Regions from separate parts of the Priestia sp. ABM2_011 genome, predicted to be linked through region 2. Evidence: riboswitches for the same ligand, from Rfam matches in the RefSeq annotation. Region 2 holds a riboswitch; each other region holds the start of a gene.
What was found. Region 2 has a riboswitch for S-adenosylmethionine ahead of mtnK (S-methyl-5-thioribose kinase). Riboswitches for the same ligand answer to the same signal wherever they lie in the genome.

Region 1 (8,123 bases), 160 kb from region 2:
ACGGCTCACTAGAGATTGTTCTTCAAGCCACTTTGCAAACTGCAGCGCTGTTTTTAACTGCTGATCTAAACGAACTTTTAATGTCTTAATGCCTCGAAGCAGTAAAAAACAATCCTGTGGCCCCAAGATAGCACCAAAAGCATTTTGTACAAACTTTACTTCTTCCGCTAGCTTTTCATCGCTTACTACAACTAAACCGCCAATGACGTCACTGTGGCCGCTGATATATTTTGTAGCACTATGAATGACAATATTTACACCAAGGTCAATCGGCTGCTGTAGATAAGGTGTTAAAAACGTGTTATCCACAATTGTAAGGAGATTGTGCTCCTTCGCCAAACTTGCTACTGCTTTAATATCCGTTACCTGTAAAAATGGATTTGAAGGGCTTTCGATATAAATAGCCTTCGTATCTTTTGTGATAGCTTCTTCTACTTTCTCAACCTTCGTTGTATCAACAAAAGTTGTTTTGATACCAAACTTTGAAAATAGTCGTGTTAATACACGATATGTCCCGCCGTACGTATCGTGTGAAACTAAAATTTCATCTCCTGATTCAAAAATAGATAACACCGATGAAATAGCAGCCATACCTGATGAAAAAGCAAAACCAGCGTATCCATTTTCTAGCTGAGCAATAGTGTTTTCTAAAGCCTCACGCGTTGGGTTTCCTGAACGAGAATAGTCATAGCGGCCGTTGTTCGTCTCATCTTCTTGATTAAATGTAGATACCTGATAAATAGGTACGTTAACCGCTCCAAAATGACCGTCAATTCCTGTATTTGCATGAATTAAGTTCGTACCAAATCTATGTTTATTATTGTTGGTATGCATCAAATGCCTCCTTCAAATCTTTAATTAAATCATCTGCGTGCTCAATTCCAACTGATAATCGAAGTAAACAGTTTGTTACTCCGACACGATTTCGAATTTCCTCCGGAATATCAGCGTGTGTTTGACGAGCTGGGAATGTCATTAAACTTTCCACGCCTCCTAAGCTTTCTGCAAATGTAATAACTTTAACATTTTCTAAAAGTACTGACACGATGTTAGGGTGTGAGACAGCAAAAGAAATCATGCCTCCAAATCCAGTTGCTTGTTTCTTCATGATTTCATAGCCCGGATGTGTTTCAAGACCAGGGTAATACACTTTTTCCACGGAATCATGAGCAGTAAGCCAATTTGCAATTTTCAGTGCGTTTTCGTTATGTTTTTCCATACGAAGCGCTAGCGTCTTAATACCGCGCAATAACAGCCAGCTATCCTGTGGACCTAAGATTGCCCCAGCTGCATTTTGATAAAAACGAATTTTCTCTCCTAAGCTACTACATCGAGCGACTACAAGACCAGCAACTACATCATTATGACCCCCAATGTATTTGCTTGCACTATGTATCACAATATCTGCTCCGAGCTCTAAAGGACGCTGATAGTAAGGGGACATGAATGTATTGTCAACGATAGTAAGCAAATCATGCTGTTTAGCTAACGCAATTGCTTCTGGCAAATCAGTCACGTGCATCATTGGATTTGTAGGTGTTTCAATAAATAGAGCTTTCGTGTTGGGACGAAGCGCATCTTTTACTTGCTCGAGATGGGCTGTGTTGACGTACGAAACAGTAATTCCTTGCTCTGAAAAGATTTCATTTAGTACTCGGTACGTTCCTCCGTATAAATCCTCTGATACAATTAAATGATCTCCGTTTTTAAATAGTGCTAAAACTGCCATTACACCCGCCATTCCTGAAGCGAATGCTACTCCTACTTCGCCTTTTTCTAAAGCAGCAATTGCTTCTTCCAATGCTGTACGAGTAGGGTTTGCCGTACGTGCATAGTCAAATCCCGTACTTTGCCCTAAAGCAGGATGAGCAAATGTTGATGCTTGGTAAATGGGTGTTGTAATAGAACCTGTTGAAGGGTCACGACCTACTCCTGAACGAACTAATAAAGTTTCAATTTTCATCTATTTCTCTCCTTAACTCAAAATAAAAAACACTCTTCACAGATGGAAGAGTGTTCGTTTATACACGATTTCTCTCATCTGTTAGAACAATACTGATGTTCCACAGGAATTAGCACCGTTCAAATGAATGTTTCATTTGATGGTTGCCGGGCATCGCAGGGCCAGTCCCTCCGCCACTCTTGATAAGAGTTCTATATAATTGTTGGTGGTTAACGTTTGTTGTTACTAACTTTAATAAAGATTTTCTTTATTGTCAACATAATTTTCTAAAAAATTTAAATCATCTCATTTGTTTATTCAATATACTTGTCCTGATAAGCACATAAAAAAAGAGACGACACCAAGGTCTCTTTTTCTAAGGCAAGTGCACAGATTTTACGTGAGCTAACTTCCAGTACATACTTTCTCCATTTGCCGTAATTAGTTCAACAATATTATTAGAAACTTCTTTAAGTACGCCAATTTTTTCTGATTGATCCCCTAAATCTAATACGACCAGTTGATTTTCATATTTTTTAAGCTGCTCTTCAAAGTTTCTGACAAAAGGTGCAGAGGCAGGCCTTACTGGGAGCTCTTTGTCACTTAAAGAATAAGGGGTTAACTCATTACTATAAGGGGTAAGCCATTTCAAATGATGTAAAGAAACAAAGACATTTTTATATACTGGAGAATAAAACACAAGATAATCATTCAGCACGCTTGTAATATAGCCATGCAATGATTTTCCTCCTGTTACATAAATTTCAATAAATTTTCCTTTTGCCTGCTGTAAAATATTACGATAAGAAATCCGCTGACTTTCTTCTATTAAGTTCTCTTCTATGGTTCGTAAAGGTGTATAATCTTCTTCTGAAACCTCTCGCAAGCGATGTATGTGTAAAAGAGGAATATACAAATAATCATGTCCATTATATAAAACCATTACATCTAACCCGAGATCAACAAGTTTTCCTATAAACGTTGTTTTCCCTGATATATCGACTTCAACAATTTTATCAATATAATGATTCATACTCATTCTCATTCTCCTCCTTTTTCCTATATGATAGAAAAGGTGCTTTATAAGCACCTTTTACGTTCCAGTTCGTCATGCTTTCCAACGATAATTTTTCGTTTTAATAACTTTTTCACCTGGTGTTGAAGAGCGTGAACCCGTACGGCGTCCTCCCGAGCGATCGTCTGTGCGACCTCCTGTACGTCTTCCGGTACGGTCTCCAGTACGGCCATCCGTGCGACCTCCGGTTCTATCTACTGTAGTTGACTCTTGCATAGAATCTTCTTCATTTGTATCTCCATTTTGCTCAGAATTTTCTTCATTTTGCTTGAAAGATCCTTTTGATCCTAAGGCAATGGTTTTTACGTGTCTTGGTTGTAAACGTAAAACTTGATTATTTTGTACAAGAGTAAAGTTTCCACTGCGGCTTTGAACTAATACACCTTCCACAGCCTCTGGGCCTCCACCGTTAATAGCTACCCATCTATGTGAAAACTCTTCAAACAGTTCATTAAAACTTTTCGCTTTGATATAATCAGGTGTTTCTTCAACTAATAATGGATTTTGCGGAACAACAGGTGTATTTTTGCTTACAACTTCACTTACACTCTTTATATGCTCTACATTGATATAAACGACGCCGTCATCTTCTGTTAATAATACGACATACGCAGATTCAAATGAGCCTAATACGTCAAGGATTTTACCCACTTTCTTCTCTGGACCACCTTGATTTATTTGCACCTGCTTATCTTTCATTAATAATAGAGTACCTGCAAATGTGTTAGCTCTGTGAAGTTCTACTTCACTATTAAATCCAGAAAATGTTTGTGCCGAATTAGACTTCGTATCCTCTGTAATGCTTTTAACATGGGCAAGCTGATAATAAATAAATGTATACTGCTGCTGTGGAATAAGCTGAGCCGGCTGATTATTTTGCTGGTTGTTATTTTGATTTGTTTCAAGAGCAAGTGTTAAATAATCTGATTGAACGTCAATTAAATATCCCGTTTTAGATTCAGGCCCCCCGCGATATACAGTCACTACTCTCCCTTTTAGTGGTTTAAAATGGGCAGAGTAGCCCGTGCTTTCAGCTTGTTGAACTTTGCGAGCGCGACTACGATTTGCATTTTGAGTTTGATCTTGATTTTGGTCGTAGTAATAGTTACTCATTGTTTTTCCTCCTTATTGATTATCCTTATTGGTCATTCATACTGTATATATACGTATCATGTACAGCTATTGATTTCCTGCATTTGCCTATTATTAACAAAATCCACTGTTGCCTATAAATTGCCTATAAATCTATCTCTTTTTAAAGAGTCAAAAGGTTATTTTGAATATACGCTGTTCGTTCTTTTATAAAAGACAGCATAAATTCGGGTTCTTTATAAAATTGCTCCAAGTTATCTTTTACGTAAGGATCTTTTAATACATATGGAGCAATATACTCATGCAGTTGATAAATGATTGGTTTCATGTATTCTATTGTAAATTGATTATTTAGAACATTGTTCATTTTTTGAACATATCGCTTTTTAATGCTGTTCACCGCCAGTAAGCGAGCTGTAAGCGTATTAAATCCTTGTGCACGGACATAGTCTCCTTCCATTACTTTTCCATTTACATCTCTTCCCCAAGTTGCATCATAATCCCATGGAATCAGTTCAAAGCGCCCGCTTTCATGATTTAGATAGAGCGCATAGTTATGGACAAAACCGTCGTAATTCTGCATACAAATAATACCGACTAACCAAGATAAGTAGCGGTCGACGTTCAGGTACTTCTCAATATTCTGTTCGAATTCCGTATTTGTCCATGTATTAATATTAAATATAAACTTTTCTAATTTTTCCTCGTCTCCTTCTCTCACTGCTTTATCTTCATATCCAGATAACAAAGTTGTTTTTGGCTTTTTATCCAAATCGCTCATCAAAGAAAAATTAGCATCTCCGTCCACTGCATAAAATATGGATCCATCCGCTAAATTTCTTTTTTTCAAAAATAGTTCATCTACCGATTCGAGCTGAAGATATATTCCTTCATTTTTCCCATTAATCTTAAGAGTGACAAACTGAGAGTGGGGAGATAAAACATCTAAAGAAGAGAAAAAATCGAGGGACAATTTGTTGCGCATAAGCGATGGATCTTTGTATTCAGCGTTTAGGTGTATTTCTTTGGCGCGCTGAAATATTTTCGGAGAATAAAATTCAATATAATATGACTTTTTCTTCATCTTCCGAATATGGGAACCTCTTAGGAGCAAATCAATATCGTAGCGTTTTTTGTTAAACTTCATCGTTGCCTGAACCGCTTCTTCTGACCAAATATCTCTTTGCATTTCCTTTAAATCTTTTACATTCACAAACAGAGCGTATTGAGGGATTTCTTTTTGCTTCATGATTCGACCACCTTTCTTCAATTATTAAAGTATATGAAGGGTAAATTCTCCATGATACCCCGCAGCATCAACTATTTCCGCAAACTCCACTTTTGACTCATATCAAGGACAAGCATCATCGCGTATTCTATTAATGCAAGACCTAGTCCAATTGACAAGGAGGTTTTTGTATTGCATATTACAGCTGAAAAAATTAAAGAGGCTGCTGAAGCCCTAGAATGTACAGAACTGAAATCTTTTATGTTTCAAGAGCCAACTGCCGGTCCACTAACAAAGCCGCGTCGCTCTTCTCGTAGCTCTCGTCGCAGCTCTCGCCGTTCTACCCGCGGTACGCGTCGCTCTTCTCGCGGCTCTCGTCGTTCTACTCGCCGCTCTCACCGTTCTACTCGCGGCTCTCGTCGTTCTACTCGCCGCTCTCGCCGTTCTACTCGCCGCTCTCGCCGTTCTACTCGCCGCTCTCGTCGTTCTACTCGCCGCTCTCGCCGTTCTACTCGCCGCTCTCGCCGTTCTACTCGCCGTTCTCGTCGTTCTACTCGCCGCTCTCGCCGTTCTACTCGCCGCTCTCGTCGTTCTACTCGCCGCTCTCGCCGTTCTACTCGCCGCTCTCGCCGTTCTACTCGCCGCTCTTAATTTCTCTAAACACTCATCTTTATTGCAAAAAAACGCCGAAGAACTACGAATGTCTTCGGCGTTTTTTTCCACTTATAGAAGGTGCACATTTGGAAATATACTAAGATGGAGCGTTATTCATTTTACATAGAAAAGGAGAGCTTTTATGAAAAAAAACAAGCATCGAATTTTAACTTCATCAACTACAGATGTCGAAGAAATCAAACGTTTAAATGCGCAGTCTGGACTAACTTACAATGAAGTATTTGCACTTCTTGGAGAAAACTATTTGAAAAATCAACAGAAAAAATAATAAGCTGGGACTAGAAAACAACTTCTAGTCCTTATACTTTGAAAATCCCGGAAAACCCTTTTACTAAGGATGTTAATTGGTTCATGGCTCCCATCATCTGTCCGGCAGTATTCATCATTTTGTTCATATCGTAATTGCCATCACTCGATTTAAACTGAGACATTAATGACTGAAATTGAGATGGCTGAGGCTTTTGCTGCTGACCTTTAGGATATGGATTAAAAGGCGCACCTGCATTGTTGTACATGGGCTGCTGGTACATTCCGTTCATATAGGGAATTTGCTGAGGGCCAAAAGGCATTTGTTGCTGAGCGTACGGATGTTGCGGCATATAAGCTTCCGTCCATAGCTGCTGGTGATACTGTGGAAATGGATGTACCTGACTTAAATCAAAACGTTCTGGTTGATGTTGCTCATAATACGGATAGTGCTTACTTGTATACATGCAAAATCAATACCTCCTTTTTAATATTACATAATATATAGTATGTATGCAGAAATAAGAGGTGACGTTCGTCTACTTGTACTTTTGGAGAACGCATTCAAAAATATGTAGGTTTCTGTCGAAAGTTTAAATTTTTCAAAAAAACGAGATTATTTAAATATATGGTACGATAAGAACAAGCGATACTACCTATACGTAGTGGCACAAATGGGGATTAGGAGGGAATTTACATGTATGTGAACGAACTTCAAGAAGCTTTTATTGCGGTGAAACAATATGAGCCGCAGTCAAGTAATGAATTACTCGATTTTGCTCAGCAGCAGTATTTAAAAGGTTTTTTAACTCCTATGAATTACAAAGCCGCTGTACGTGAACTCGAACAAATTGGAGCTACTAAGCCTGATTTTAGTGCACAAGATGATTAATTTTTTTACTACCACTGAGAAATCGGTGGTTTCTTTGTTTCCTATAAAGTGGACACATACTTCTTTTTTGACTTGTTTATACTATAAAGGCTTTAACGTAGTATTCAATAAAGGAGGTTTATTTCATGAGTCGTGGAAAACATTTTGATCATAAAAAACAAGGACAAAGTGCAGTAAATAAAACAAATAACGCCGTTGCTTCTAAACATACCGAAAAAGTTGATTATCATATCGATACAGTTGCTTCACAAAATCACCCAGCTGTTTCTATCCAATCACAAAAAGATTTTGATTAACTTTTTATTGATCATGATAAAATGCCTAAAGAGTTTTCTCTTTAGGCATACATAGAAAATCCCCACCTTATAAGTCTCAACGGAAGGCCGGGATTAATTATTCAATATCGACTCGAGCACATACTTATTTGAGTGATACATCTTTTTAAATCGCTTTTCTCGCGTCTCGGGATAAAATGACTGTAGTACAACGTTTTGTAAATTTTCTTTTAACGTCTCTACTTGATTAACATGAATATATTTTGGTCGCTCTTTCTTCAGCCATTCCGTTACGAGACTAGCCCATTCATCAAGTTCTTTGAAGAAAATGTCTCCATAAGGCTTTACTTCTTCAAAAAATTTCACTTCATAATTTTCTTCCTGTTGAATAGACGCTAATCGTTCTACAGCTACTTCATTATATTGAAACATGATCTCCGTACTTTTTTTCACATCTTCATTCATCGTTATTCGTCACCTCTACGATGACTATTGTAACATAAACAATCTTTATACTGTATGAAGAACCATTTCTCTTCGTCTTCTACTCCATTCTGTTTCGGAAGGCATGCTTTCATACACAGTTACTTCAATTTCTTGCAGCGATTGGTCAATGCGATGAACTTGTTCCATATATGTTTCTTCACAATGTGTAAATGCTTCATTTATAGATGTAGACATCGTTTTATCCACTAGAT
Region 2 (8,123 bases):
ATCAAACATGTTGATTCACGGTTCGTTTTCTTTGTTATGTTGAGCATAGGTTTCATTTTGTTATGTCCCAGCCTCTTTTATTCATGCTCCTTTTTTAAATAACGGGAGAATGTGAAGAAATGTCGCATTTTGAATAAACGTGACTAATTTTAAAAAGGTAAAAAGCAAATCTTGTAGAATACTAAGTCTATAGATAAAAGGTGGGGAAATGGGAAGTGCAAAAGAAAGGAGCAATGAGCATGTCACCACACAGAGAATTAACATCTGAAGCTGCGCAAAAGCAGCAAGGTGAATTAGAGCAGCTACGAGCTATTTTTAATGACGTATTAGATGCCATTGTCGTATTTGATGAGTATTTTCAAGTTATAAATGCCAATGAATCAGCCTGCGGGCTGTTTGAAAAAACAAAGGATGAGCTATTAACGTATCAAATGAAAGATTTTCTCATGTATTTTCCGTATGACATGATTGAAGCGTACTATCCAGCGCTTTTAGAAGAAAGCTATTTCAAATATGAAGGCGCGATGACGCTTCAAAGCGGCATGATGAAACATGTTGAATTTACTTCACACAAACATAGTCACATGTCGGGCATTATTGTGTGTACATTTCGAGATATTACACAGCACAAGGTGATGGAAAACGAACGGTTTATTAGTCATCATATGTTTATGGATGTATTTAATGAAGCGGTAGATGGAATTGTTATTTTTGATCGAACTGGTCAGCTTATCGACGCGAACCCTTCATTTTGCGAGCGATTAAATTATACAAGAGCACAGCTTTTAACCAAAACGTTAGAGGAGCTTGTAGAACCTACTTATCATTATAAAGTGAAAAAATTATGGAGAACTCTGCATCAAGAAGGAAAGACAAGCGGCGAGCTGCCGATTAAGCTCGAAAATGGAGACGTTACTTTTTTTGAATTTACCACAACGGCTAATATATACAGTCAATACTATATGTCCATTATGAGAGACGTGACGGAAAAACGGCTGATGGAGCAGCAGCTGTTGAGAAGCGAAAAAAATTTCAGGGCTATTTTTGAAAATGCGATTGAAGCCATTTTGATTTGGAAAGACGATGGGGAAATCTTAAACGCTAATCTTGCTTCGTCCCGTACTTTCGAGCTGCCGTTGAACAAATTGATTGGAAGTAATTTGTATACGTTTATCGATAAGCAAAGCTTTAGTGCATTAAAAATGCTGCAAACATTTCAAAAAGAAGGAGAAATTCGCAATCAGCTTCCTTTTTACATGCCAAATGGAGAAATCAAACAGTTGGAATTCACAGGGAAAAAAGGCATTATAGAAGGAGACCATTTAACCATTTTTCGAAACATTAGTGAACGTACAAAAATCGAACAAGAGCTTCGGAATAACGAAGAGAAATTCAGACAGATTTTTAATGGTTCGATCGATGGGTTAGTTTTATGGGACGGCAAGCGAAATATTATTGATGTGAATTCTTCTCTTTGTGATATTCTCGAACTCAGCAAAGAGGAGATTTGTGCGCATTCCATGGAGGATTTTATTTCTTCAGCGAATTTAGATGCGGTCATTGAGCATAAAGAAACAATTGAGCAAAAAGGGGAAGCTGAAGGAGAGATTACGTACGTTACGGGGAACGAAAAAGTTAAAAACATCGAATTCTCTACGAAAAAAGATATCTTGCCAGGTCTATATATGACGCTTTTAAGAGACGTAACGGAACGAAATCAAATGCAGGAGCAGATTCGGAAATCGGATACGCTTCAAGTAGTCGGACAGTTAGCAGCTGGGATTGCGCATGAAATCCGCAACCCGATGACGGCTTTAAAAGGGTTTGTTCAGCTGCTAGAAAGCAGCATTCAAGAAGATCACTCTCTTTATTTTGATATTATTAAATCCGAATTAAAAAGAATCGAAACCATTATTACAGAGTTTCTAGTACTCGCTAAGCCACAGGCCGTAAAGTTCGAAAAGAAAAATCTAGCTGCGGTTGTTAAAGAAACGATTGATTTATTAAATGCTCAAGCGCTTTTAGAAAATATTCAGTTTGAACTAAGTGTGTCCCCTCAGCTGCCAATGGTATACTGCGAGCCGAACCAAATTAAACAAGTACTAATAAATGTAATTAAAAACGCAATTGAAGTTACGTCAAACGGGGGAAGAATTTTTGTTGAGGTCTATTCTACAGAGCCGCACTACGTGACGGTCTCCATTCGAGATCAAGGAGACGGAATGCCCGAAGAGCGCATCAAGCGCTTAGGAGAACCATTTTATACGACAAAAGAAAAAGGAACGGGGCTCGGTTTGATGGTCTCATATAAAATTATCGAAGAACATAAAGGGCGAATTGAAGTGGAAAGCAAAATAGGAGAAGGAACAGCTTTTCGTGTTATTCTTCCAGCCTAAACAGAAAGGATAAGCGAGTATGTACTATGGAGAAATGAACTTATTTTCTGATTTGAAAATTTATATTGTAGCCTCGGAAAAAGGGGTTCAACATATTTGGTTTGATAGCGATGATCACAACGAGCAGCTTAAAAAACTTGTCCATGACGAGAATTATCACCTTGTGAAAGAAGCGAAGCGGCAGCTTCAGGATTATGCTGAAGGGCGCACGCTAACATTTGATGTGCCTTTGGATATAAAAGGAACAGACTTTCAAAAAGAAGTGTGGTTAACGCTTAAAGGTATACCTTATGGACAAACGTGGTCTTATAGTGATGTAGCGGAGTCTGTTAATCGCTCTAAAGCCGTAAGGGCTGTGGGACAAGCGAATCGTCGAAATCCACTGCCTATTATTTTACCTTGTCACCGTGTTATTGGTAAAAATGGAGCTTTAACAGGTTATGCAGGTTCCCAAACTCATATAAAAGAAAAACTATTAATGCTTGAAAGAAATGTAGCAAAAGGCGCTCTGGAGTTAAAATAACTATTCACCGTCTAATTTCCAGCCTTCTCCCTGCACAAAAACACCGTCAATTTGCTGAGGAGAAGGGAGGGAATTTAGTTCTTCATCTTTGGATAAATCGAATAGCTGATATTGCTGCTTGCGATTCAACGCTTTGTTTTTATCCGTTTTTTGCTCTGCACTCATTTTTACTCCTCCTTATTCAAAAAGAATCCCCTATAATATATGTAGAAAAATCAGAGAGTACTGTTACAATTGTGTTACAAATGCAGCCAAAAAGCGCTGTTTAATAAAAAAGGTTGAGACATAACAAAATCAATGTCATCTAAAGATGAACAACTCGTATAGATGAACTGAACCGCTTGTGACACCGCAGTTGATTTCCGTGCAAGACTTCGCTTTCCGCGGGCGGCCGCTGAGCCTCCTCGTCGCTTGCGCTCCTGCGGGGTCTCACCCCTTCCGTTTTCCCCGCAGGAGTCTTCGCCTTGCCCTCCAATCAACTGCTAGAGGGAACGAAACAGATAAAACGATATTTACCATCACAAAAAAACGAACCACTAATCAACATGTTGATTAGTGGTTCGTTTTGCAGTGGGGCTAAAATACTTTTGTCCCAGCCTCTTGTTATTGAGCAGATTGCAGCAAAACTTTTTGAATGGATTCAAAAGACGGGGAATGGATAACTCCATGCTCTGTAATAATGGCCGTAATCAGTTCGCTTGGCGTCACATCAAAAGCTGGATTGTACACAGAGATTCCGTCTGGAGCAATTTGCGTATCTCCAATGTGCGTTACTTCTTTAGGTGAACGTTCTTCAATAGGGATGCTGCTTCCGTCTTGAATAGATAAATCAAATGTGGACTGCGGCGCTGCTACGTAAAATGGAATACCGAATGCTTTCGCTAAAAGAGCAAGTCCATACGTTCCAATTTTGTTAGCCGTATCGCCATTTGCTGCAATGCGGTCAGCACCTACAATGATCCCATTAATTCCTTTTGTTTTAATGGTATGAGCAGCCATATTATCCGTAATCAGCGTAACGTCTACTCCCGACTGCTGAAGTTCCCATGCTGTTAAGCGAGAACCTTGAAGAACGGGTCTTGTTTCACAAGCAAATACTTCAAGCGGAATATCGCGCTGCTTAGACAAGTGAAAAGGTGCTAATGCTGTTCCATAATAAGCTGTAGCAATTGAACCAGCATTACATATTGTCATGATTTTATCTTTCTTTTTAAATAAAGAAAGGGCATGATCTCCAATTCGGTAGCACGTTTCTTCATCTTCTACTTGAATTTGAATCGCTTCATGAACAACTTTTGTTTTAGCTTCATTAACGGACGAAGCGGATTCAGCGCTTTTCGCTACGCGGTCCAATGCCCAAAATAAATTGACGGCAGTCGGGCGTGAACTAGCTAAATACTGTTGATCTAGAGCTAGCTTTTTGTTAAATTCCTTGACTGAATCCGTGTCATAGCTAAGCGCAGAAAGAGCAAGACCAAAAGCCGCCGTAATGCCAATTGCAGGGGCTCCGCGTACTTTCAAGGTAGTGATAGCATCCCATACGTCTTTAATGGTTTGCAGCTTAATATATTCAACTTTGCCAGGAAGCTGCTGCTGATCTAATAAAGTAATATATGATTCATTCCATTCCACTGAGCGCGGAAGTGATAGTGTATTTGTCATGCTGATACCGATCCTTTCATTGTGTACATTATTCGTTATCGAAGTAAATGTTCAAATTCATTTGGTGAAACGTCTTGTTGGTGCAGAAGTAAATAGCGTCCAATTTTTAACGCAGTACGTTTAGCGTTAATTTTTCTTTCCTCTGAAGAAATTTCGTCTAAGTCCGCCACGTGAGCTAAGCCAATCGTACGTCGAATGATTTCACACCCTGCATATCCAACAGCATCTTGCCACGTTTGCGTTAAAATTTCATGTAACAAGCGCTCATCTTTAGCGAAAGGTTCAGTGTTTTCAGAATGCCAAAGCGCAGTAAAGGTATCTTTAAATACGTTCCATGTGTTCGTAATGTGTGCAAATAACGGTTCGCGATCTGTTTTTCGAGAAAGAGCATTTAAAAATAAATTTGCAACAAATTGGCCTAAATCGAATCCAAACGGACCGTAAAAAGCAAACTCTGGATCAATCACTTTCGTTTCTTGACTGCTAGCAAATATGCTTCCTGTATGTAAATCACCGTGAATTAGCGTTTGGGCATTTGTTAAAAATTTATATTTTAATTTTGCTGCTTGTAACTTTACATCTCCATCGTTCCACAATTCTTCTACATCAGGACGCAGCGCTTCTTCAAATTCATTTGTATCGATATCAAAAAAAGGATCTGTAAAAACTAAATCTTCCGTAATATTGCATAAGTCCGGATTGCTGTACTTGACGACTTCTTCTTTTTTATCCTGAGGCTTTAAGGCAAAATCCGACGTTTTGAACGCAATATGTCCTAGAAAAGAACCGATATGCTGTGAAAGCAGGGGATAACTTTCTCCTTGAATAAGTCCGGCGCGGGAAATCGTTAAATGAGACAGATCTTCCATGACCGTAACAGCAAGCGTTTCATCGTGGTAATACACAGCTGGTACGAGTTCAGGGGTAAATGCACCGAATTGCTTGAGCGCATTGCTTTCAATCGTGGCACGGTTCAAGGATAGAGGCCAGCTCTCGCCTACAACTTTTGCATAAGGAAGTGCTTGTTTGACGATAATGGATTTATTCGTTTGATCATTTATGATGTGAAAGACGAGATTTAAGTTGCCATCACCGATTTCACGGGCAGTCAGTGCTTCTGTGGCATCAAAGAGACCTAGCTTTTTCACAAGTTTGATTGCTGAAATTTCTGTTAAAGGCTGATACTTCTCTGTTTTTGTTGTTGACATTAGAATCCCTCCATAGTTTATTAAACTGATTTGTTTACTAAGTTAATAGGTTTAAGAATGTATGGAGGCTTTTATAATTTTAGAAAATATAAAAGCCTCTTTCGTTGGAAAGAGGCTTGATTGTAGTGTTCAAACCTCTTATCTGCCAGAAAGAATTACTTTCTGTTGGAATTAGCACCGTGCCTTTGTAAAAACATGTTTTACGGGTGTGATCCATCTTAGGATGGAATGACGGTCGGTTGCTGGGCTTCACAGGGCCAAATCCCTCAGCCAACTCTTGATAAGAGTACGATTACTTATTCAATTTTGATTTGTTTGAAAATTTTATGTTATCTGGTGAAAATCGTATCATGCAAAAAAACGGCTGTCAATACATAATTAATAAAATTCTGTGCGGCGATCTGTAAAGACAGGAATTTGTTTACGAATTTCTTTTACAAGTTCCAGGTTAACGTCGGCACTTAAAAGTTCTTCGCTATCGCCAGCTTCAGCGATTATTTCTCCCCACGGATCGATGACTAAGGAATGTCCGGCAAATGTGTTATTAGGATCTTGGCCTACACGATTACACGCGATTACATAGCATTGATTTTCGATTGCGCGGCTAATGAGCAGTGCTTTCCAATGGGCAAGTCTTGGAGCCGGCCACTGAGCAACAACAAATAAGACTTCTGCTCCGCTGCTAGTATGCACGCGAATCCATTCTGGAAAACGAATATCGTAACAAATAACTCCTGCGCATAAAGACTGTTCAAGTGTAAAAAGATTTTTTGCTGTTCCTGCTTCTAGATAGAGGTGCTCATCCATTAATTTAAATAAGTGCAGCTTACTGTATTGTGATACTTCACGACCTTTTCGGTCAAAAATATACATCGTATTTGTGACGCCTTGCTCTGTTTTTTTCGCGATCGAACCTGCCACAATATTTACTTCGTTCGTTTTAGCAAATTGAGAGATTAATTGCTTGGCCTGCTGTCCTTCATCATCGGCAATTTCGTCTAGCCGCGTCAAATCATAAGCTGTATCCCATAGCTCAGGAAGCACAAGGATGTCAGGGTTTTCTTTTAGAGCTTCCGTCATTTTTTGTTGAATATATTTTCGGTTTTTAGTTGGGTTTCCAAACGCAATATCAAGCTGCAAACACGTGATTTTTACACTCACTTTATCATCCGTCCTTTTTTTAGTAGTTGAAAAAAATGACTTTACAAGTTGAGTATTACAATATATTATTTGTGACTAGAATTTCAAGAATTTTTTGAGAAGGTGTGCGATGATGAAACAATTTGAGCAATCGGAACTATTAAAAAGTTTACCAAAACAATTTTTTGCATCACTTGTAGGCAAGGTAGGAAAAGTAATGGCCCAAGGGCACGACGTTATTAACTTAGGGCAGGGAAATCCTGATCAGCCTACTCCTTCACATATTGTAGAAACACTCCAAAAAGCAAGTGCTAATCCTATGCATCATAAATATTCTCCATTTCGGGGGCACCAGTTTTTAAAAGAGGCCGTTGCGACTTTTTATAAACGAGAATATGGCGTTGATGTGGATCCTGAAAAAGAAGTAGCTATTTTGTTTGGCGGGAAGGGTGGACTTGTAGAAATTCCGCAGTGCTTATTAAACCCTGGAGATACGGTGCTGGTTCCGGATCCTGGATATCCTGATTACTGGTCTGGAGTAGAGCTTGCAAAAGCAAAGATGGAAGTGATGCCGCTCACGGCTGAAAATCATTTTCTGCCCGTATACGAAGAGATAGGTGAACGTGCTAAAGAACAGGCAAAGCTCATGTTTTTAAACTATCCGAATAATCCTACCGGTGCAGTGGCAACGGCAGAATTTTTTGAAGACACCGTGGCGTTTGCTGCCAAGCACGATATTTGTGTGGTACACGACTTTGCCTACGGAGCCATTGGATTTGATGGTAAAAAGCCAATCAGCTTTTTACAGACTCCTGGTGCAAAAGAGACGGGAATTGAAATTTATACTCTTTCTAAAACGTATAACATGGCGGGATGGCGAGTTGGATTTGCTGTAGGAAATGAAAGTGTAGTAGAAGCTATTAATCTTCTTCAAGATCATATGTATGTCAGCCTCTTTGGAGCGGTTCAAGAGGCAGCAGCGGCAGCTCTGTTAGAATCTCAACAATGTGTGAATGATTTAGTTAAGCGCTATGAATCTAGACGCAATACCTTTATTCAAGGGCTTCAAGAAATTGGTTGGGACGTTACATCTCCAGCGGGTTCCTTTTTTGCATGGCTAAAAGTTCCTAAAGGATATACTTCTGAACAATTTTCAGATTTACTTCTTGAAAAAGCCCACGTTGTAGTGGCACC
Region 3 (8,123 bases), 2.2 Mb from region 2:
GAAAACGATAGTAGATACGAGATTGAAAGAGGTTTTGTTTTTGGTGACGTTATTTTTAACAAATGTGCTGCTCGGTCTTTCGATTGCCCTTCCCGTTGGTACGGTAACGATTGAAATGACGAAGCAAGGTTTAAAAAATGGTTTTCTTCACGGCTGGGTTGTGGGACTTGGAGGCATGACGGTTGATTTGTTGCTAATTGTGCTTCTTTACTCTGGACTGGCTTCTTTTTTGTCTGCTCCTTTTATCCAGCTTGTTATGTGGCTTGTAGGGGCACTTTTTTTACTTTATATTGGCTATGACAGCATTAGACACGCGGATCATGATATAACGGCTCCTGGAGAACACATAAAAAAGTCGTTTGCCTCTTCTTATGTGAACGGAATCTTTGTTGCGATTTCTCCGAGCAATCTCATTTTTTGGCTGAGCGTGTTTGGGACGGTGCTGACAAATTCGCTTCAAGCCTCTCACTCGTTTCATTTCCTAGTGATTGCTGCCGGAATATTAACGGGAATTTTAATTCATGATCTGGGCTTAATGACAATTGTCTCTGGAACTAGAAAAGTGCTGAATCAGCTTTATATCAAATGGGTTTCTATTGCAGCTGGATGTATCTTAATTGGCTTTTCATGCTATTTTCTCTACCGATTTATCGGGAATCTGCGCATGTACTTTTAATGTTTCTACATATTTTATGATTTACTATATCCCCTCTTTATCTAGTATAGAGAGGGAATTTTTATAATCTATCAGGGACTATCAGACAAAAAGTTCACAATTTCGTCACATTTCTATTGATTTTTTTCTCTTTTTATACGAAAATATAAAAAAGGGAGGAAATATCATGAAAATCAAAAAAGCACTTCGCATCTTTATTGGATCAAACGTCCTTGTATTATTAACATTTGGCCTTCTTCCAGCACTGTTAGTTAACCCTGATATTGACCTAATTCAATCATTTATTAATTATATAGGCAAGGATTAATTCCACTCAAAATAGTCAAAATTTTCAATCTATTATTTTTATAAAAAAAGACAGCGCAGGCTGTCTTTTTTAGTAGGTTTTTTATTTAGTTGAAAACAGCTTTTTAACATCTACTTTTTGATCTTTAACAATCGTATACGTCGCCTGTTTTTTATCTTCAAAGTTAAACGCTTTTATGTAGTCATTATCGTAAATCGTTAATCCGTACGCATCTTTTCCGTTTTCAACGATTTTTACCCAGTAAGACTGGTCAAACTTTGGATCGAGTTCCTTGCTTTTTTTCACTTCTACTTTTGCCAAAGAATGTACGATTTGCTTTATCTCTTTTTTATCATCTACTACACGTTTTCCTTCGTCCGTATCTATTTCAATACGCGTAACGTTTGCTTCCTCTACTTTTATGACGTCTTTTAACTGATAGGCTTTCCCGGTATATGTAAAATAAAATACGATGATAAATAAAAGTGCAGCTATAATAATCGTTCTTTTTTTCAAAAGGAACCTCCTTTTCCGCATCACGCTGCATTCAGGTGATACACCTTTTTATTCCTCCTGTTCCGCATCCTTTTAGTACAATGCTGCTTCCTACAAGCAGACTGTAGATTAATCCCGGAACAGGAAGTATTAACGTTATCATCAACAGTAACATGCCCGTACTTGTAAGAGCTACTCGTGCAGCTCGATTTTTCATTCATTTCACCGCCATCTCTTGGTGAATTTTTTATATGAAGCAATAGAAATAGTATTAATCTTCTACCTACTTATGTATTGTTCGCTTATAGGTCAGAATCGTCAACACGCCTACTAGGAAGATCGTTGCTTCACATTACCTTTTTTTACTAACTTATGATTTATGAAATAAAAACAGCTCATCTACTGTTGCTCCCAGTTCTTGGGCCAGCTGGAAAGCCAGCGCTAAGCTTGGATCATACTTATTGTTTTCAATTGCATTAATCGTTTGTCTCGATACTCCGCATACTTTCGCCAATTCATCTTGAGACATCCGCTTGACTTTACGCAGTTCTTTAATTAGATTTTCCACCATTCATCACTCATCTCTAAAATGTAAAAAACTTTTTACACCCATATCTTATATTATCTTCCTTGTTACTGTCAAATATGTTTGACAAATTAATGTCTCTTACCTACCTAAAAAAGAGATTGAGATATAACAAAATTAATTCAATCTAAAGACGAGCAAACGGGATAGATTAAGCACATGTTCACCATCACAATAAAAAAACCCGAACAAATTTGATTCTTCATTAAGAATCTCAATTCATCGTTCGGAATCTCCTTCAACTAAAATACTTTTGTCCTGTCCATTTTCCCCTTATTGTTATACATTTATTAAAATTAGTTAAAAACCCCTCACTTCTTACTTTTCTATAATGCCTACAACGAACAAAAACACTGCTAATGAAAGCATCCAAAAGTTTAAAACAACTCCGCCAATAATTGAATACCATTTTTTCGACACAGACGCAAAAACAATGCCCACCAGCGAAAGAATCCCTAGCACTGCAATATCGACATACATATTCACACCGGGACCTCTTCTTACCATAAAAAATGAAAAGCTGATGATTACTAGTATAAAAGAAAGCACGCCGTACTTATTCATGTAAACACCCTCACTTTTACATATTTACAATAATTATACATAATAAAGAGTAAAAAAAGCACAAATTCATTAAAAGAGAACTTGTGCTTTTTTTATATCATTTTATTTTTCGTAAAAATTAAAGCTCCTTACTCATATTAAACCACTGCACGCCTGCATGCTGGGACTGCGCAACTCCTTGATTCACATATCCGTTTTTTTCATAAAACGGAATCAATTCTTCTTTACATGTTAAAGTCACCGTTACGCGCTGTTTGTTCCGCGCTTGTTTTTCAAACTCTTTTAGCAGCATACTGGCAATTCCTTTATGATGATGCTTGGGGTTTACAACGATACCTAAAATACTTTGATGACCACCTGTTTCAGGGTTCGAAATCGTTTTTTCAAACAAATCATCCGTAATAAACGGAGCTGAAATGACGGGTCCGTTCACATATCCAATTATTTCGTCATTTTCTTCAGCGATGATAAACGTATCAGTAATGGTTTTGATCCGCGTGATAAATGCATCTTTTGAGGCAGCTTCATCAGGTGTAAACCCTTTGTTTTCTAACGTAATTAATTGGTTTAAATCTTTTTCATCCACTTGTCTTATAATCATTGAAACGTTTCCTTTCATTAAAAGCTACTATTCTCTTTCTCTCTTTCTACTATATATAAAAACGCACAAACAAAAAAGGATTGACCTCTGCATCATACAGAATTCAACCCTACTTCGCTGTTTAATGAACGTCTTGATTATTTAATAAATGCACCAAATGGCTTGCCCACTGGAAGCACAACTCGACCATAGTGAGTATTTAATACAGCCGCTGCAGATCCATAGAATGAAAACAGAGCAATTAATAGCTCTGAGACTGCTGCTAGTAAGTGCGTGTATTCATATGCCACACCAAATGTACTTAGCGATAATCCAATAAATAAAAAATCAATTAACACAAAAATAATAAATAATACTTTATGAGTGCCCATTGCTCCAATCGTCATAAAAACGCTGAAAATTAAGTAGCCGACAAAAGCAAATGCTAGCTGCTTCGGATCCGCTTCTTTTGCGAGCGCTTCTCCAAATGCTCCAAGCTGAATAAGCCATGTCATAGCTACACCTAGCCAAAATAAACCGAAGGCACCAAAAGCCGTTGCGCCGAAGGTATTATTATGTTTGAAATCTTGCATAGACGCGATTAGCTGCCCTATTCCGCCTAAAAAAATCGCCCATGGCAATACCAATGAAACACCATCGGTTACCCCAAGCTTTTGAAACGATGCAACAAGTGTCACCATGGCAAGTCCGAATAGGCCTAGCGCTGATGGATCAGCTGTTACAATTTTAACGTGCTGCGTGCTGTTGTTACTCATGTTGTACCTCCCTGATTTTAAAAACACCTTTAAAAAGATACAAAAATCTAAGGGAAGTGTCAATGGATATTTTTGGCCTTTAAAAACCCATAAGACCAAGCAATGTAGCGTTTACACTGCTTGGCCTTTACTTTCTTGTTATTAAGCGTTTTGTAATAAATTTTTTCTTGTTTGTTTTGCAGACTCAACCATCACTTTTAAAGCTTCCACCGTCTCGCTGATTCCTCTTGTTTTAAGACCGCAGTCGGGATTAATCCAAAACAATGCAGGATCAAGCACTTTTAGAGCGCGGTCAATGTTTCGTGTCAGCTCTTCAAGCTTCGGTACGCGCGGGCTGTGGATATCATATACGCCAAGTCCAATTCCCTGGTTATACGTATGTTTTTCAAACGCATAAATTAATTCACCATGGCTTTTGGACGTTTCAATGGAAATCACGTCGGCATCAAGCGCTTTGATCGCATCAATAATCTCTTCGAATTCCGAATAGCACATATGCGTGTGAATTTGCGTCTCGTTTTGCACCGATACTGTGGCTAATTTGAACGCGTACACCGCGGCGTTCAAGTAGCTTTCCCAGTTTTCTCGTTTTAACGGCAGTCCTTCACGCAGCGCCGGTTCATCTACTTGAATCATTGAGATGCCCTGACTTTCAAGTGCTTCCACTTCTTTTCTAAGAGCAAGCGCAATTTGATTTGCCACGTCGTAGCGCGGGATATCATCACGCACAAATGACCAGTTTAAAATCGTAATCGGCCCCGTCAGCATTCCTTTAACAGGCTTATTGGTTAGAGACTGTGCGTAGACCGTTTCTTTGATCGTCATCGCCTGCTCGTACGAGACATCTCCGTAAATAAGCGGCGGCTTCACGCAGCGAGAACCGTATGATTGCACCCAGCCAAACTTCGTAAACTGAAAACCTCCTAATTTTTCACCGAAGTATTCAACCATGTCCGTGCGCTCAAACTCTCCGTGCACAAGGACATCTAAGCCGATGTCTTCTTGAATTTCAATCCATTTTTTGATTTCAGCGTTAATGTACGCTTCATATGCTTCATCGCTTAACTCTCCTTTACGCCACTTCAGACGCTCTTTTCGCACTTCGTTTGTTTGCGGAAAGCTTCCAATTGTTGTCGTTGGAAGAAGCGGCAGTTGAAACGCTTCTTGCTGAACGCGTTGACGTACGTCAAACGACGCTTGGCGCTGTGCTTTATAGCTGTGCAGCTGCTTCAGCTCTTTTTGCACGTCTTGATGGTTTCGAAAAGATGATCCATTTAATGCTTGAATCGCCTGTTTACTTTCACTTATTTCTTTTTCTATTGCTTCTTTTCCTTGCTGCACCGCTTTTGTTAAAAGCGTGATTTCCTTTAGCTTTTCATCTGCAAAAGACAGCGCGTTTTTTAGAATTGGCTCAATGGTTTTTTCGCTTTTCACCGTGACAGGAACATGTAATAAACTTGATGAAGGCTGCAGAATCAAACGGTCTTTTGATACGGCTTCTTCAATTTCACTGATTGTTAAAAGCTGTTCGTCCAAGTTTTCACGCCAAATGTTTCGTCCGTCAATCACTCCTGCTGCCAGCACTTTATCAGTTGGAAAACCATATTTATTAAGCGCCGTGAGATTTTCGCCTCGGTCATGTACAAAATCCAATCCAATTCCGTGAACAGGAAGAGCAACTACTTCTTTATAGTAATCTACGCTGTCAAAATACGTCTGCAAAATGACTTTTACATTCGGTGCCGCTTTTTTCAAAGCTTCATAGACTTCTTTATACAGTGCCAGGTCTTCTTTTGATAGCGTTGTAGCTAAAATCGGCTCATCTATTTGTACCCACTCGACCCCTTCTGCCTCCAGCTCCGCTAAGATTGTTGCATAAAGAGGAACAAACTGTTCAACTACTTTTTTAAACTCACTTTTTTTATATCCTTTTGACAGCTTCACAAATGTTACTGGACCTAAAATAACGGGTTTGCCTTTGATATTCAGCTTTTGTTTTGCTTCTTTGTAAAATTGAAGCGGACGATTTTCTACAAGGGCAGGCGTACATTCGTCAAGCTCTGGTACGATATAGTGATAATTTGTGTTAAACCATTTTGTCATCGTAGAGGCTACCGCACCTTTTGTTCCTCGGGCGATGTCAAAATACGTTTCAAGGGATACCGGGCCTCCGTTATATTCAAAGCGCTTTGGCACCAAACCAAACATAGCGGCTGTATCTAACACGTGATCGTATAAGCTAAAATCGCCGACTGGAATTAATTCAATTCCTGCGTCACGCTGTTTTTTCAGATGCCCAAGACGAAGAGCTTCAATTTCCTGAAGAAAGATATCTTTCTCTATCTTTCCTGCCCAAAACTGCTCAAGCGCTTTTTTCCATTCTCGTTTTTCACCAATTCTTGGATAACCTACATTTGAACTTTTTACACTGCTCATTTTTTCCACTCCCTATATATTTTTTTATCGCTAAACTAAAAAATCTCCCTTTTCGAAATGAAAAGAGAGATGATACGCATACTTAACTAAAGTTGAGATAGCCTGTTTTTCTCAACACGTATTCCTCACTCCTCTCTATATCCCGTAGAGCTTAAGTGCATACAACAGGCAGGTCTCCTGACTTAGGTTCATCGCTTCCTATCCCTTCCCATTTCAACATGAAACAGTGGTTAATAAGTTGCTCCCCATTACAGTGGCGGGACCGCGCCGGCTTTTCACCGGTCTTCCCTTTTAAGCTGCGTACATTCGTTACACAGCACCTGATGCATTTCTATGAAATTGTTCATTCAAAACATATTCACATAAAATAAAAAGCCTCTCTATCATGAATAGAGAGGCATAGTATCTATGAAATCCTCTCTTATTTTTCAAAGCTGTACGCTTTGCAGGATGTAGCACCTTTTTAACAAGATTGTTAAATGGTTGCCGGGCTTCACAGGGCCAGTCCCTCCGCCTCTCTCAATAAGAGTTTTAATTGTTTATAATATTTTGAATGTAGAGTCATCTTAACACCTTACATTTATGTTGTCAAAAGAAATTTCAAAAAAATTAGTTTTCAGGAGGCGTTGACGCTAATTTTTGCCTTAATAATTTGTAATCATCTTTTCGATGTGTTTCAATCAAGTCTTTTGCTCCTTGATGATACCCTGAAGAATAGATGTACTCTACCGCCGTTTCGATAAGCATTCTCTTTTCTTCCGCACATTCTCGGTCCATTAGGGGGAACAGTCTACCTAAAAGGTCATTTAAATCTTCCTTAATAAAACGATTGAGTCCTTCTTGCATCTTTTCGTTTGCCATGATAGCTCCTCCATTTGCTGTGTATGTTTTAAGCCTCTATAAACACGCATTTCACTGTGAATGTTAAGATAAAGTTAAGTCATTAAACAGTATATCAAGTGAATGTTTTTCTTCAATTACATATGTAATACAAATATATGACAAATATAGAGAATATATCATCATTCATTATCTATTATAACGTTTGACTGAGCCTTCTGCTACAAGGTTTCGTACGGTTTTCCAAAAGAGGTTGAGACATAACCAAGTGAATCCAATCTAAAGGCAAATGGGATACATGAGCTGAATCGCTTGTGACACCGCAGTTGATTTCCGTACAAGACTTCGCTTTCCGCGGGCGGTCGCTGAGCCTCCTCGTCGCATACGCTCCTGTGGGGTCTCACGTGTTCCGCTTTTCCCGCAGGAGTCTTCGTCTTGTCCTCCAATCACCTGCTAGAAAGACCTATACACATGAAATCTACGTTTACCCTAATAAAAAAATGAACCACTAATCAAGATGCTTGATTAGTGGTTCATTTTTCATTTCGCCTAAAACCCTTTTGTCCCAGCCTCTTTTTTTTGAACCTAGCTTTCTACTTTCTTGTTTTTACAAACAACTTCTTCGAGGTCGTCCAAAATCCTTCCAAAGAAGAGGTCCTAAAATGTCGTACCTGCTAACAAAAAACTCCGTAAAATTATAATTATTTAAAATTAAAGGCGGTTCAAAATCAAGGGGAGCACCCGCGCCTCCTGATAATACAAAATCAGTACCTCTTCCAAGCGTAAACGACCCGTTTCTGTTTTTTCTAATAAACTGCTCGTCATACGCATGCACGTGGCTGACTAACACTTTTTTCACGCGATGTTCTTGAATTAAATCAAAA
Region 4 (8,123 bases), 3.5 Mb from region 2:
ATTTTTATCAAAAAGCGCTTTTGCCACTGCGTTTGCTACGGTAGATTTACCTGAACCCGAAAGGCCCGTAAACCATAATACAAAACTGTGATGATTATTTTGCTCGCGTCTTTCCTGTTTTGTAATTCCAGCATCATGCCACGTAATGTTTGTTGATTTACTCACTTCAACCGCTCCTTATTTTGAAGATACTTTTTGTTTTGCTAATCCCTTAATTAACACTTCAATTACTTCTTTACGGCTGAATGTGCTTGGTGGCACTTCTCCGTTACGAAGCATTTCACGTACCTTGGTACCAGATAGAATCATATGATCTTCCTTGCTGTGAGGGCATGTTTTCGTTGATGCCATCGCTTCACACTTCTTGCAGTAGAAGCTGTGTTCAAAAAATAAAGGTGTAATTCCTAATTCATCTGCCGTAAAGTTACTGAAGATTTTTTGTGCATCATATGTTCCGTAGTAGTCACCAACACCAGCGTGGTCACGGCCTACAATGAAATGCGTGCATCCAAAGTTTTTTCGAACCATTGCATGGAAAATAGCTTCTCTAGGTCCAGCATAGCGCATTGCAGCAGGGAAAACTGCCAAAGCTACACGATCGCTAGGATAATAGTTCTCTAAAAGTACTTCATAACTTTCCATACGGATATCTGCTGGGATATCATCTGACTTTGTTTCTCCTACAAGTGGATTTAAAAACAGGCCGTCTACAATTTCTAATGCTGTTTTTTGAATATACTCATGCGCACGGTGAACAGGGTTACGAGTTTGGAATCCAACAACCGTTTTCCAACCGCGCTCTTCAAATGCTGCTCTTGTTTCAGTTGGATCTAGGTAATACTTTTCAAAACGCGTTTTAGGTGTACGTTCTACAAGTACGATTGGACCTGCTACATATACATTTGGGCGTTCCATCATTTTCTTCACACCAGGGTGGGCAAGTTCTGCTGTGCGGTACACATTTTCCGCTTCTTTTTCTTTATTTGGCGTATATACTTCAGAAACTTCTAAAACACCATATGTCACACCGCTTTGAACTAGTTTTACTTTGTCGCCAATGTTTAATTCTTTAGCCTGCTCTTCTGTTACGGGAAGAGTAATAGGAATACTCCATACAGTTCCATCTGCTAGACGCATATTTTCAACAACTGATTGATAATCTTTTTCTCCTAAAAACCCCGTAATTGGGCTGTAAGCACCAATCCCAATTAGTTCTAAATCACTTAGAGCCATGTTGTCTACTTCAATTTCTTTTGTTAGTGAAGTGTAGTCATATGTTGGTTGATATAAATTAATTAATTCTCCACCGTGTGCTTGAATTGTTGTCATTTTGTAAAATCCTCCTTAAGTAATTAACACAATATAATAAAAAGCAATTGAATCACGCAGTCATTTTTTCTTTTTCCGACTGCAAGCTTGCTCTTTTTCTTCTAGTCGTTCTAGCTAAGCTTAGAACACCTGCTGTGGCAATGCAGCCACTAGCTAGCACCACAAATGAATATAAGTCGCTTTCAAGTACTAATTTCACAAGAACATATGAGATTACGAGTGAAAATACAGGGGATACCACCCAAACCTTTAACATTTGAATGACCACTTCGCGCTGTTCTTTCGTAAATCCCGTTTTCGCTGCGCCTATCCCAATAATAGAAGACGTAGTGACCTGTGTAAGCGGTACTGGCAAACCAAACAGTGAAGCTGCTGTAACAAGAGAAGCACCAGTACCTGAAATAATGCAGCCTTCCCCTACAGAATAGCGAGTAATTTTTTTTCCGTTTGTTTCAATAACTCGGCCTCCTAGTAAAAGAGCTCCGAGTGCCACCGCCAATCCTCCTGCTATGACACCCGTTGTAGCATCCATTAACCCAGCTCCTACTAGAGGACCGACAGCATTTGCCACATTATTCATTCCAGCTGAGAAGGCTTCAAAGAATCCCGTCGCTATAACTAAAATCGTTAAAACTCTTTTCCACTTTCCCTCTGCTTCTTTTTTATGCGCTCTGCGTTTTATCACTTTCCCAATCAAAAAAGCAATGACAAATGAAACTAGCGGAACAATAATCCAAAAAGACATGACAATTAAAAGTTTTTCTACATACAGAGATTGATAAGCTACTCCTACTCCAACAACTGAGCCAACTGTTACTTCACTTGTTGATAGAGGGATACCAATCAAATTCGCGAAAAAGAGTGACAGCGTTGCAGCAGCCAGAATGATAATAACTAATTCTACTGACAGCAGTTTTTCAGGTATGATACCTGAACTGATGGTTTTTACCACCTCACCGCCTCCGGTAACAGCTCCGAGCACAATTCCTACAGCACAGATGAACAGGGCCACTCTTCGCTTTTTAATTGCACCGGAGCCGTATGAAACGCCCATAGCAGCTGCTGCACCGCTTGCCCCAATATTCATTGCAAAAAAAAGCGCAATGATAAAGGCAACATATAAAAGCATCATTTATTCAGCTCTTTCGTATTTAAGATTCGTGTAATCCGCACTCAACTTTTTGTGTACCTGCCCATCTTCCTGAACGTAAATCGTCTACATTATAGGCAGGTGCGGTACAGGGCTCACAGCCGATACTTGGGTAGCCTTGATCATGAAGTTTGTTGTACGGCAAATCATGCTTATACACATAGCGCCAAATTTCTTTCCATGACCAATGAATTAACGGACAAACTTTCACCTTCTTGAATTTCTCATCTTTATTAAAATAATTCGTGTTGGCACGAGACTCAGACTGCTCGCGTCTCAAACCAGAAATCCACGCATCATAAGGAGCAAGGGATTCTCTTAGCGGAATGATTTTTCGAATTTGACAGCATAAGTTAGGCTGACTCTTCCAAAGCTCATCTCCATGTTTTTCAGCTTGTTCTGCAAGAGTTAAATCCGGCTTTTTCATATGAATACGTAAATCAGGGAAGCGTTCTTTAATTGCATCAATCACTTCATATGTTTCTTTAAAATGAACGCCTGTATCTAAAAAGACAATTTCAGCGTCTTTTTTCACTTTTGAAATTAAATCAATTAACACGATTCCTTCGATCCCAAAGCTTGACGCATAAATAATTGAATCTCCGTAGGTATCATACGCCCACTGCAATGCTGAAAGGGCTCCTTTTGTTTCATCTTTACTGTCGAACTCTGGAAATGTATCGCTCCAGTTTTCGTACGTATATAAGTCTGCCATTTTCTCCACTCCAATTCTTAGTTATCCGCGTTATCCAATAAAAAAAGACGGTTTTACCCACTAGAATTGGATAAAACCGCCTCTAGTGTGTCTAGTCAGCGAAACTATTTAATTCTTACTTTACTTCGGCGTGTTCAAAAATTTGTTTTAAGTCGGGGTTTACAGTCATTGGTTTCCCTTCTCAAATTATCGCTTGCGCTATATCAAAATAAAAAGTCTTCCGTATTGAAAGACTGGGTAGGCAATAAATTTTCACCTTATCTTTCAAAATGATACACACTTTGCTGGAATTAGCACCTTGCTAAGCAGGTTGCCGGGGTTCAGCGGGCCATCCCCTCCACCACTCTTGATAAGCATTTTTTAAAAATTTTAGCATATTTAGAATATTTGTCAACATTAAAAATCATATATCCGATAAGAAAACTATACTTTAAATTCACAGAAATATCTATACTTTTATTTAAAACAACATATGTAAATTTAACCCAAATGTGAACATATCAGTTTATAAAACGCTTTCTTTTTTCTCCAACTTTTGATGTTCTCTTGCTAAATAAAACGCAAAATCTCTCTATAAAATTAATAGCGGATTTATAAGCTTTACGGATAATTCACCCACATTAGCACACATTACAGATAACACTGACTGACAGATAGGAGCTATATAAGATGGAGAGACAACCCTTTCAATTAGACGATACAATTAAAAATAATGTACGAACATATTTACAGCAGATTTCAACTGAAGCCTCTAATTTAATTAAACATTTAGACACGAGTGATCATTGTATCCTATGTGATTTTGAGGAGATGAGAAGGTTATTTCAAGATGTTCAAGCTACGGCCGCCTCTTATTACTTGCGTCATTACTTATCGCCTTATACATTTGAATACGCTGCTCTGTCCCTAGCTATTCATAACCTCTCTGAGAAACGTCACGGCGCTTTAATTGTCATTGAACGGGAACAAAATGTTGATCCTCTTATTCAAAAAGGAATGCCTATTCAAGCTCCTGTCAGCGCTACGCTAGTTGAGACACTGTTCTATCCAGGGACACCCTTACATGACGGAGCTGTCCTAATTAGAAATAATCAGCTTATTTCGGCTGCTAATGTTTTACCTCTCTCGTCTATTATTTCAACGAACAAAAAATTGGGAACACGTCACCGTGCAGCCATTGGAATGTCAGAAAAATCGGATGCATTAATTTTAGTTGTATCTGAAGAAACAGGCAAAATTTCGTTTGCGCTTGATGGAAGCCTCTACCCTATTCACTCCAGCAAAAATATGATTTAAGAGCCCTTTCCTAATAAGCAGCCCTATCTTGACTTCTATATCCTTTCTCTTTAATATATTTCATAGTTTTTACATACTATAGATACGGGTGATGCATATGGCAATTTTAAAATTTGAACATGTAGGCGTTCAAGTAAAGGATATAGAAAAATCTATTGAGTTCTATACACAAAAGGTGGGATTAGAGCTCATCGAAACACTACCACATACCGATCCGTCTTTGAAGCTAGCTTTTCTAGGTTTAGAAGGCAATGTAATCGTAGAGTTAATTCAAGGGTATAACTCAAGCTTACCTAATGAAGGTAAAGTTCATCATTTTGCGCTGGCAGTAGATGGAATTGAAGAGGAGTTTGAGCGTTTAAAATCAGCAGGCGTTTCATTTGTGGAAGAAAACATTGTAACTTTGCCAAATGGAGCAAGATACTTATTTTTCTATGGTCCAGACAAAGAATGGATTGAATATTACGAAGTAAAAAGATAAAGATATCTTATACCTTCAGTGAAAAATGGTCATACTGTGGCTATGACTAATCACTGGAGGTATTTTTATGATGGAATGGCTATTATTTCGACTTTTTCGTCGTTCTATTTTAGTGCGGCTTCTTTTTATTATCGGCTGCCTTGTTTTACTTTTCGGCATGCTTATACATTTCCTAGAGCCGCAAACGTTTGGGAATGTGTTTGAAGGAATTTGGTGGGTTATTATTACAATCTCTACTATAGGGTACGGTGATTTTGCTCCCACCACTACGATTGGAAGGTTAGCTGCAATTATTTTAGTCCTCATTGGAACGGGATTTATTACTACTTATTTTGTCACGCTTTCTAAAATTGCTGTTTCCGCTGAGAGCGCTTATCTGGAAGGAAATTTAAAGTTTTATGGAAAAGATCACTTCATCGTTGTGGGGTGGAATGAGCGCGCCAAACTCGTGTTAGAGTCTTATCGCGACGCATTTCATAAAGAAGACATTGTTCTTATCGACGACTCTTTGACTAAAAACCCCATGATCTGTGATCGCGTTCATTTTATTAAAGGAAGTCCCTCTCACTATGAGGTATTAGAACTTGCTAATGCTCGGTACGCAAAAAAAGTGCTGATTACTGCGGATCAGCATAAGACAGAAGAATATGCAGACATGAATACTATTGTTACGCTAGTCGCTCTGCAAGGACTGAACCCTTCTATTTACAGCATCGTTGAACTGTTAACAAAAAAGCATATTCAAAATGCGCAAAATTTGGGGGTAAATGAAATGATTAAAACAAACGAGTTGATTAGTCAGGTCATGTACGAACATATTTTTGTAAAAAAATTAGAGAGTTTAAGAAAAGAATAGTCCCTTCAATTACCGAAGCAGCGCCTCTTCTGCCTCTCTAATTAGCTCTTCTCCTAAGCTGATATACTTTTCTGGAAATGAAGCGTCTGCGTCTTGGGGTTCTGCAAACTGATTAAATGAAGCACCCACGTTTCCATTGTGAACATTGTCATCTAGGCCAATTTGATACTTATGTGAAAGTAAAAATGGCGTACCAATCTGTACGGTTGTTCCTTTAGAATCCAGTTCTCCATTCGTAGCTGTAAACGGGATACGTAAAAACTGATAGCCGACTTCATCGTTCATCTTATAGTCGAATGAACCATGATCATAATCCCAATTTCCTCCAATGTTATACCCAAGCGGCTTAAGCGTTTTTTCTAATTCATAAAGCTTGAATAATGTGCCGTCTAATCTTGAAGATAATTCAATCATCTTATCCCTCCTCTGTTTTAACATGTCCTTTTTCCAGCTTTTTATCCTTTATCTCAAAAGCAAAAAAGTTCACCTTCTAACAAGAAGGTGAACTTTTTATTTATTTCAAACGCTTTTCTAATTCTGCTTTTTTCTCTTCAAAACCAGGTTTTCCAAGAAGAGCAAACATATTTACTTTATATGCTTCTACTCCAGGCTGATCGAACGGATTTACTCCTAGTAAATAGCCGCTGATTGCGCATGCTTTTTCGAAGAAGTATACAACATATCCAAACGTATACTCATCTAGCGCCGGAATGTTTACAACTAAGTTTGGAACGCCTCCGTCTGTGTGAGCAAGCATTGTACCTTGGAACGCTTTTTTATTTACAAAGTCAACTGTTTCCCCAGCTAAGTAATTTAGTCCATCTAAGTCCGCTGCATCTTCTTCAATTGTTAGCTCATGACGAGAATCTTGAACTTGTACAATTGTTTCAAAAATATCACGACGACCTTCTTGTACATATTGACCTAAAGAATGAAGATCCGTTGAGAAGTTAGCAGATGAAGGGTAAATACCTTTTTGGTCTTTTCCTTCACTTTCACCAAATAACTGTTTCCACCACTCAGCAAAGTATTGAAGAGCTGGCTCATAGTTAATCAGCATTTCAATTGTTTTTCCTTTATTATAAAGAACATTACGAGCTACAGCATATTGATAAGCTGCGTTTTCTTCTAGCTCTGATGATGAAAATGCTTCTTGAGCATCAGCTGCCCCTTTCATCATTTGTTCGATATCAAGACCTGCAGCGGCAATTGGCAATAAGCCAACTGCTGTTAATACTGAATAACGGCCGCCTACATCATCTGGAATAACAAATGTTTCATAGCCTTCTTCGTCCGCTAATGTTTTTAATGCGCCGCGCGCTTTATCTGTTGTTGCATAAATACGCTTGCGTGCTTCTTCTTTGCCGTATTTCTCTTCTAATAATTTACGGAAGATACGGAAAGCAATCGCCGGTTCTGTTGTTGTACCAGATTTTGAAATAACATTAATAGAGAAATCTTTATCTTGTAAAACATCCATTAAGTCTTTCATGTATGTTGAGCTGATGTTGTTACCAGCAAAAATAACTTGCGGAGTTTTACGCTGTTCTTTTGATAATGTGTTATAGAATGAATGCTGAAGCATTTCAATAGCAGCACGAGCACCTAAGTAAATCCTCCAATACCAATAACAATTAATACATCTGAATCAGATTTAATTTTTTCTGCACTTTTTTGAATGCGTGCAAATTCTTCTTTGTCATACTCCGTAGGAAGGTCTACCCATCCTAAAAAGTCGTTCCCAGCACCTGTTTTTTCATGAATTGAATGGTGAGCTACTTTCACGGCATCACGTAAGTATGTAAGTTCATGTTCACCAAAAAATGATAACGCGTTTGAATAATCAAAACGAACATGTGTCATAGTCTGTTCCTCCATTAAAATATCTTTATTTTCCACTTTATCGAAACTGTTAGCTGAATTCAAGTGAATCCACTTACAATTTGACACAATCATTATAGTTTGTTGAAACTGCAATCATTGTATGTACCCTTTTATTTAACGATAAATTCCGTTATGAAGTCAACTAATGTTCTTTGATTACAGAACGGAATTCATGCACGATGACGCAAATAATAAGCAAATAAAAAACGACTAAAGAGTGGTCTTCAATCGTTTTTTATTTGCTTACCGGATGGTGCAATATAGTTCATTTCACCTATCTTTACATATTGTCTCGGTTTATAAGAGGCTTTTAACAGGGAAGAGTCTATTGATATGGAATTTTCAGCTTCACTTTTAGAAGTGATTAGCATCCTGTTTTCTTCTTTCATTTCCAAGTGATTATTTAGCACAA

Region 1: linked by a shared signal. The riboswitch ahead of ACXAE4_RS20760 (trans-sulfuration enzyme family protein) and the one ahead of mtnK (S-methyl-5-thioribose kinase) in region 2 are both predicted to bind S-adenosylmethionine.
Region 3: linked by a shared signal. The riboswitch ahead of metE (5-methyltetrahydropteroyltriglutamate--homocysteine S-methyltransferase) and the one ahead of mtnK (S-methyl-5-thioribose kinase) in region 2 are both predicted to bind S-adenosylmethionine.
Region 4: linked by a shared signal. The riboswitch ahead of ACXAE4_RS03265 (phosphoadenylyl-sulfate reductase) and the one ahead of mtnK (S-methyl-5-thioribose kinase) in region 2 are both predicted to bind S-adenosylmethionine.

The regions. Positions count from the first base shown of each region.
Region 1 is NZ_JBSWUB010000001.1:3,899,365-3,907,487, forward strand. It holds gene ACXAE4_RS20755 (trans-sulfuration enzyme family protein) at 1-834, opposite strand, end outside; gene ACXAE4_RS20760 (trans-sulfuration enzyme family protein) at 818-1,963, opposite strand; SAM riboswitch class I at 2,035-2,152, opposite strand; gene ACXAE4_RS20765 (hypothetical protein) at 2,319-2,981, opposite strand; gene ACXAE4_RS20770 (spore coat protein) at 3,051-4,130, opposite strand; gene ACXAE4_RS20775 (CotH kinase family protein) at 4,273-5,358, opposite strand; gene ACXAE4_RS20780 (CotG/ExsB N-terminal domain-containing protein) at 5,530-5,988, shown strand; gene ACXAE4_RS20785 (hypothetical protein) at 6,134-6,280, shown strand; gene ACXAE4_RS20790 (YppG family protein) at 6,312-6,725, opposite strand; gene ACXAE4_RS20795 (YppF family protein) at 6,956-7,150, shown strand; gene ACXAE4_RS20800 (hypothetical protein) at 7,276-7,446, shown strand; gene ACXAE4_RS20805 (YppE family protein) at 7,540-7,890, opposite strand; gene ACXAE4_RS20810 (hypothetical protein) at 7,936-8,123, opposite strand, start outside.
Region 2 is NZ_JBSWUB010000001.1:4,061,009-4,069,131, reverse strand. It holds gene ACXAE4_RS21630 (PAS domain S-box protein) at 240-2,396, shown strand; gene ACXAE4_RS21625 (methylated-DNA--[protein]-cysteine S-methyltransferase) at 2,416-2,919, shown strand; gene ACXAE4_RS21620 (hypothetical protein) at 2,920-3,084, opposite strand; gene ACXAE4_RS21615 (hypothetical protein) at 3,159-3,398, opposite strand; gene mtnA (S-methyl-5-thioribose-1-phosphate isomerase) at 3,523-4,581, opposite strand; gene mtnK (S-methyl-5-thioribose kinase) at 4,617-5,789, opposite strand; SAM riboswitch class I at 5,925-6,076, opposite strand; gene ACXAE4_RS21600 (carbon-nitrogen family hydrolase) at 6,168-6,950, opposite strand; gene ACXAE4_RS21595 (pyridoxal phosphate-dependent aminotransferase) at 7,063-8,123, shown strand, end outside.
Region 3 is NZ_JBSWUB010000001.1:1,904,374-1,912,496, reverse strand. It holds gene ACXAE4_RS10165 (LysE family translocator) at 44-676, shown strand; gene ACXAE4_RS10160 (hypothetical protein) at 843-983, shown strand; gene ACXAE4_RS10155 (DUF5301 domain-containing protein) at 1,065-1,478, opposite strand; gene ACXAE4_RS10150 (hypothetical protein) at 1,510-1,674, opposite strand; gene ACXAE4_RS10145 (helix-turn-helix transcriptional regulator) at 1,828-2,028, opposite strand; gene ACXAE4_RS10140 (hypothetical protein) at 2,362-2,607, opposite strand; gene ACXAE4_RS10135 (GNAT family N-acetyltransferase) at 2,726-3,226, opposite strand; gene ACXAE4_RS10130 (acetate uptake transporter) at 3,346-3,963, opposite strand; gene metE (5-methyltetrahydropteroyltriglutamate--homocysteine S-methyltransferase) at 4,105-6,399, opposite strand; cobalamin riboswitch at 6,550-6,738, opposite strand; SAM riboswitch class I at 6,818-6,928, opposite strand; gene ACXAE4_RS10120 (hypothetical protein) at 7,009-7,260, opposite strand; gene ACXAE4_RS10115 (hypothetical protein) at 7,519-7,689, opposite strand; gene ACXAE4_RS10110 (metallophosphoesterase family protein) at 7,847-8,123, opposite strand, start outside.
Region 4 is NZ_JBSWUB010000001.1:604,654-612,776, reverse strand. It holds gene cysC (adenylyl-sulfate kinase) at 1-165, opposite strand, end outside; gene sat (sulfate adenylyltransferase) at 178-1,329, opposite strand; gene ACXAE4_RS03270 (inorganic phosphate transporter) at 1,382-2,461, opposite strand; gene ACXAE4_RS03265 (phosphoadenylyl-sulfate reductase) at 2,481-3,194, opposite strand; SAM riboswitch class I at 3,449-3,550, opposite strand; gene cdaS (sporulation-specific diadenylate cyclase CdaS) at 3,864-4,490, shown strand; gene ACXAE4_RS03255 (VOC family protein) at 4,588-4,971, shown strand; gene ACXAE4_RS03250 (potassium channel family protein) at 5,039-5,827, shown strand; gene ACXAE4_RS03245 (YugN-like family protein) at 5,837-6,241, opposite strand; partial or broken gene ACXAE4_RS03240 (glucose-6-phosphate isomerase) at 6,342-7,690, opposite strand; gene ACXAE4_RS03235 (hypothetical protein) at 7,936-8,123, opposite strand, start outside.